Regions from separate parts of the Lysinibacillus sp. UBA5990 genome, predicted to be linked through region 2. Evidence: riboswitches for the same ligand, from Rfam matches in the RefSeq annotation. Region 2 holds a riboswitch; the other holds the start of a gene.

Region 1 (3,408 bases), on a different contig from region 2:
CGATAACACATCACCAATTGGTGCTAATAAAAAGCCTACTTCCTGTAACTTCTCAGTGATACGTTCAGGCGTTGTTGTAGGTATTTTTAAATGGATTTGATGATCTGGTGTATATTCCATCGAACCATCTTCCCCTACGACCTCTGCTAACGTCATCATTTGCTGTGGTGTGAAGAATTTATTGGCCACTCCAGGGCTCACTGCTAATTCAAAAATTGATTCTATTTTTTGTTGTACAAGCTTTGGCGTAGCCTTTATAGCACTTGTTCCCTTTACCATTGCAAGTGCCGCTGTAGCCATTTCAAGTGCTGTTTTTTTCGGCTTTGGCATAACGGCTATACTGGGTTTATTAATTCTCCCTGCATTAGGGTCTGCCGCAAAGTCATTTCGTGCTGTCCCTGTCTCTTGATTCATCGCCCATGGCTCATTTTCTTCCCGCAAACGTTGATGTGGACGTAACGGCTGTTTTTCCTCGCCAAGTGTATATTTGCGTTGGTAGCCACGCGGTGTAATCATTTTATTATCATAGAAAAACGTAGATGAGTTTCCGATAATAACGGTTGTCAGCATACCGATATCATGTTCCAACATTTCTGCCAATGTTGTCATAGTCACTTCCTGACGTTCTCGATAGGCACTTTTTACAAGTCCTACTGGTGTGTCAGGCGAACGATATTCTAAAAGAATTCGTTGTGCTTCGACAATTTGTCTTGTACGGCGACCACTTTTAGGATTGTATAAAGCAATAACAAAATCGGCCATAGCTGCGGCTTCCACACGCTTCGCAATTAAATTCCACGGAGTGAGATGGTCACTTAAACTAATGGTACAAGCATCATGCATGATCGGCGCACCAAGTAAACTAGCACATGAATTGATAGCTGAAATACCTGGGACAATCTCAACTTCAATACCAGTTGCCTCTGTCCAACCTAGCTCAATTAATACTTCATACACTAATCCCGCCATACCATAAACGCCCGCATCTCCACTCGAAATGACTGAAACTGTACTTCCTGCCTCTGCTTGACGAACGGCCTCCTGTGCACGTGATACTTCTTCTGTCATGCCTGTACTGACAATGGATTTTGCGCTGACTAAATCTTGAATCAGCTCAACATAGGTTTTATAGCCTATGATCATATCACTTTGTTGTAAAGCCTCTACTGCACGTGTCGTAATATGCTTAAAGTCTCCAGGCCCAAAGCCTACTACGAAAATTTTCCCTTTTTGCGCCATGTTTTTACCCCTCTTTCACCTTTTCAATCCCTTTAATGGCTGTCGTTTGCACTGTTCGCTGTAATGTCCCTTCCCGAAGTGTAAAAACATGATCGTTATATAAGGTTTCATGATGCAAATCCTGTACAAGTGTTCTAGCATGCTCCGTTGATGGTACACGATACCAATTCCCCTGGGGGTAAGCAATAACAACACAAGCATCTTTGCACCGTCCATTACAGCGCGTTCTAGTCGTATGTATTTCTTTATCTAGTGCATTTCGCTGTATTTCATCTCGTATAGCTTGGGTAATTTCCTCCCCATCCTTGTTCATACAGCTACTGCCATTGCAAATAAAGAGATGTGTTTTCATCCCCTCTAAATTCCACGTTGTCATCTTATATCTCCCCTCATTTGCTTTTGGAAAAAAGAAAAAACCTTTACTCTCCCGAAGAGTAAAGGTTTGTAGAAGCCAAATAAAAACGAATAGATTGAAAGAAAGATCCTCGCTTTTGCTTCAACTTCTCCCTCCGAAAAGTTTGCATGCACAATCTGATAAGCAGGTTTCCTGACTTAAGCTTCATTTTACTGTCGCACCTTCCCTAGTTTGCACAGGTGGCATTGCGATTTCATCAGCTATTACAGTAGCGGGGGCTGTATTGGACTTTCACCAATTTCCCTATTATCTCGAGTTCTTCGAGCACTTATCGACGTTTTATATGAAATTATTAATCGTATATATAATAGAAAACTGTCTTAATCATATCTTATTATTTTAAAATTTCAATATTTCTTTAAAAAATCATGACAAATTTATCAATTTCACAGGAGGGTTAGAAGCTATTTTAAAAATTGACTTTGCTTCCTTTAATCCTAAAAACATTAGTTATCAGAATTTTCTACATTGATATTCTATTTTAAATTTTTTATAAAAAAAGTATAGCATATTTATGGAAATTCGTGATACACTTTGTCGTGAAATCTCACAACTTACTATTTTTCGGTGTAAAATGCTCGTCATTTTGCTTAAAAGGGAAGCCGGTTTAAGTCCGGCGCGGTCCCGCCACTGTAATAGGGAGCTTTATAGAAAATGTCACTGTCCAATGGATGGGAAGACCTATAAAGTGTTGAACTAGAGCCAGGAGACCTGCCGAAAATATGTGATCGTTTCAACCTACGAGGATAGGTGTGCGGCTTAGCAGATGAGAATGTTATTTGCTTTTTTAGCTATGCACTTTTCCAACAACGGAGAAGTGCTTTTTTTATTACGCACGCTACATTCTAAAAATCTATTTACAGTTTGGAGGAAGAAAATTGAATCTGTCTTGGTGGAAACTTAGTTACTTTTTATTAGCTTTTTTAATGGTGCCAAAGCGTGCCTTCGCTATGCATATCATGGAAGGCTTTTTACCAATCGAATGGGCTATTTTTTGGTGGGTAATCTCCATCCCATTTATTATTTTAGGATTGCGCTCTATTCGTAAAACAATTGAAGAAAATCCTGAAACAAAAATGATTCTGGGGCTGTCCGGTGCGTTCGCCTTTGTCCTATCAGCCTTAAAAATCCCCTCAGTTACAGGGAGTTGCTCACATCCAACAGGAGTAGGTCTCGGAACAGTCTTATTTGGACCGTTAGCGATGAGTGTCATCGGGACAATTGTTTTATTATTTCAATCTTTACTTTTAGCACATGGTGGGATTACAACATTAGGGGCTAATGCATTTTCAATGGCTATTGTAGGCCCGTTTATCGCCTACTTTGTATTGAAAGGGGCGCAAAAAATGGGGTTATCGTTTTCAGTAGCTGTTTTCTTTGCGGCTATGCTTGGAGATTTAGGTACATATGTGGTGACTTCCATTCAATTAGCACTTGCCTTCCCATCTGAAGTTGGAGGCTTTATGGCGTCCTTTACAAAGTTCGCAAGTATTTTTGCCTTAACACAAATCCCATTAGCTGTGAGTGAAGGGATATTAACAGTTATTATCATGAACTTCTTAAAAAAATATAATATTAGCGAATTAAAATCTTTACGTGTTTTCTCTACAAAGGAGGCGCACTAACATGAAACGAAATTTATTACTATTAGCAATAGTTGTGCTATTGGCCATTATTCCGCTCTTCGTCCAAAAGGGAGCAGAATTTGGTGGAGCAGACGGTGAAGCAGAAGCTGCCATTGGTGAGATCAATGC
Region 2 (3,408 bases):
AGAAAGAGACTGAAAGGGGGTATTACTAAATGAATAATAACTTTATTGAAAACATTCAATCGCTTTATTCCGACCTTTGCATTGAAGACATCTATCCTAATGAAATTGGACAGAATAATGATGTATTCATTGTAAACAAATTTTTGGTTTTTAGATTTCCAAAATATAAAAATGGAATCATTCAATTAAAAAGAGAGACGGAAATTTTAAAATATATTAAAGGTATCATTTCAATTCCTATTCCGAATCCAATTTATCAATCTTTTGAAGAGCTAGAACCAGGTAAGGTCTTCACTGGTTATCACCTAATAGATGGTGTTCCTATGTGGAAGGAAAGTTTAACAGGTGTTAAGAGTGTTGAATTGGTTAACGGGTTGGCAAAACAACTTGTTTCTTTTCTTGTAGAACTTCATTCTATTTCTGGAGAAAAAGCAAGCCGAGATTTGAAATTAAAGGTTCGTAACCCTCGTGAAGAGATGTATAACTTGTATAATAAGATTCAAAATAAATTATTTCCTTTTATTAGAAGAGACGCTCAACAGGAAATCTCACAATCTTTTGAAACGTTCTTAAAAGGGAAGGCATTCTCAAATTTAGATCTATCACTTATACACGGAGATTTCGGAGCATCTAACATTTTGTGGAATCCAAAAACAAGTATGATTTCAGGGATAATAGACTTTGGTGGTTCGGGTTTAGGAGATCCAGCGTATGACTTTGCTGGAATACTTTCTAGCTATGGTGAGGATTTTTTTGATATGTGTATCAACCTATATCCTAACGGTAATGAAATATCTGAACGAGTTAAATTTTATAAAAGTACATTTGCTTTACAAGAAGCATTGCACGGGATTGAGAATGGTGATAGACAGGCTTTTGAAGATGGAATTAAAGATTATAGATAGATTGCTTGTACAATTAACTTGGACTTAGTTCAATTAATATAAGGCATTATCACTAAGGGCCAGATGATTTACAATTAAAAACAGAGTAAATAGATAAATTTTTATGTAAAAACAATTTCTACTATTCTGAAATATATGGTATAGTAGGGGCATAACTGAATATAGTGTAAGAAATGGTGCCAGATGAAAGTCTGGCTTAAAAGGGAAGTCGGTGCAAATCCGACGCTGTCCCGCAACTGTAATTCGGAGCAAATCACAAATGCCACTGGGAAACCGGGAAGGCTGTGAGGCGTGTTGATGAGAAGCCAGGAGACCTGCCAATTTCTAGTACACACCAAATACCTACGTGGAAATAGGTGGTGAATAGTGACTAAACAGGCACTGTGCGATAACAAATGATTTTAAACGAAAGTTCTATTTTTTCGTATTGTTTTTGTATTAATAATTTTACCATGCAGCCATTTTCCGAGAAGGAGAATGGCTTTTTTTCATGCTGTTATTCTGTATTCGAAAGCAAAGTCCACTGGTTTTCATATAGAGCCACTCAATCTAGCAAGGGATGACACAAATTTGTAAGAGCAAGTAACCATAACCTTATTGATGAAAGGGAGATTAAATATGACTTATTCTAGTACACTCATTGGCTATCCATATATCGGAGATGATCGCGAATGGAAGAAGGCGTTAGAAGCATTTTGGCGTCAAGAACGAACGGAAGAGGATTTTCAGGCAACCCTAAAAAGTATTCGGTTATCGCGGATTGAAAAGCAGCTACAACTTGGCATCGATATGGTGACAGTGGGAGATTTCACACTATACGATAGAATGTTGGATACAGCCTTAATGTTTGGCTTAGTACCCAAGCGCTTTAACTGGCAAGGTGGAAGGGTGGATTTACATACCTACTACAGTGTAGCGAGAGGAAATCATTCAGCAGTAGCTAGTGAAATGACCAAATGGTTCAATACCAACTATCACTACATTGTTCCTGAATATGAAGGGCAACCGTTGCAACTAACAGAAAATAAGGTATTGGCCGACTTTTTAGAGGCAAAAGAAGCGTTCGGAATTATTGCGAAGCCGACACTTATTGGGCCCTATACATTTTATAAGCTAACTAAGGGCTACAGTAAATTAACACAGGTTGAATATTTATTAGCCTTATTACCTCTCTATGCTCAGATTATTCAAGAATTAGTAGATGCAGGTGCCGAGTGGATTCAATTAGAAGAGCCTTCTTTAGTGACGACACTTGACTCTGCAGAACGGAAGCTAGTACAAGAAATCTATGCTCAATTAACGACAACCGTTCCAGCAGCAAAACTAATGCTACAAACATATTTTGAAGCATTATGCTCCTATGAAACATTGATTTCATTGCCAGTCCAAGGGTTTGGTTTAGATTTCGTACATGGCTATAAAGGGAATATGGAGTCACTTCGACAATTTGGTTTCCCTCCAGATAAAGTTTTAGCTATAGGTATTGTTAATGGTCGTGATATATGGCGTTCAAATTTAGCCGAGGCTAACGCCACGATTCAAGCTATTGAAAAGCTCTGTGATGCTAAGGAATTGTGGATTCAACCTTCAAGTAACCTTCAACATGTACCAATATCAACTTCACTTGAAAAAAAGCTGGACCCTGTTCTCAAACAAGCACTGGCGTTTGCTGATGAAAAAATCGAAGAAATTATTGAGCTCACTAAATATAGAAAAAATCAAGACGGAACGATACGTCATAATTTTTCAGCAAGTATGAAGGCCATTGAAGCCCTAAAAAATCATTCGATTCGTCAAAATAAAATGATCCAGCAAGCCGCTCAATCCGTATCAACGAAGGATTTTGAGCGACATAGTGATTTTAATCAACGTCAAAAAATACAGCAGCTGGCATTAGGACTGCCACTATTCCCAACAACGACAATCGGCAGCTTCCCTCAATCTGATGAGGTGAAGAGAAATCGTAATGCTTGGCGAAAGAAACAATTGTCGAATGAAGACTATGAAGCATTTATTGAACTGGAAACAAAGCGCTGGATTCACTTACAGGAGGATCTTGATATAGATGTACTAGTTCATGGAGAATTTGAACGGACAGACATGGTCGAATATTTCGGTGAGAAATTGACGGGCTTTGCCTTTACTGGAAAAGCATGGGTTGTTTCGTATGGCTCTCGCTGTGTGAAGCCTCCAATTATTTATGGAGATGTTGCATGGTCTTCATCCATTACTGTGAAAGAGTCTGCATATGCCCAAAGCTTAACGAAGCGCTTTGTCAAAGGGATGCTGACGGGGCCAGTGACCATTTTAAATTGGTCCTTTGTACGCAATGATATTTCTCGAAAAGATGTGGCTTATCAAATTGCATTAGCACTTCGCACGGAAGTGGAAGCACTAGAAACGGCTGGCATCTCCATTATTCAAGTGGATGAACCAGCACTCCGTGAAGGCTTACCTCTTCGTAAAGAAGAATGGGGGGCTTACTTAGACTGGGCGGTCAATG

What was found. A riboswitch is a leader RNA that binds a small molecule or an ion and turns the genes downstream of it on or off. The one in region 2 is predicted to bind cobalamin.
Region 1: it holds a riboswitch for cobalamin, as region 2 does, so the genes downstream of both, B3D94_RS10905 ((2Fe-2S) ferredoxin domain-containing protein) here and metE (5-methyltetrahydropteroyltriglutamate--homocysteine S-methyltransferase) in region 2, are expected to answer to the same signal.

The regions. Positions count from the first base shown of each region.
Region 1 covers NZ_DJAY01000011.1:699,847-703,254, reverse strand. The annotation lists gene cobJ (precorrin-3B C(17)-methyltransferase) at 1-1,239, opposite strand, end outside; gene B3D94_RS10905 ((2Fe-2S) ferredoxin domain-containing protein) at 1,244-1,615, opposite strand; cobalamin riboswitch at 1,760-1,941, opposite strand; cobalamin riboswitch at 2,203-2,387, shown strand; gene B3D94_RS10900 (energy-coupling factor ABC transporter permease) at 2,533-3,279, shown strand; gene B3D94_RS10895 (energy-coupling factor ABC transporter substrate-binding protein) at 3,281-3,408, shown strand, end outside.
Region 2 covers NZ_DJAY01000015.1:1,466,221-1,469,628, reverse strand. The annotation lists gene B3D94_RS19885 (aminoglycoside phosphotransferase family protein) at 30-905, shown strand; cobalamin riboswitch at 1,063-1,241, shown strand; gene metE (5-methyltetrahydropteroyltriglutamate--homocysteine S-methyltransferase) at 1,524-3,408, shown strand, end outside.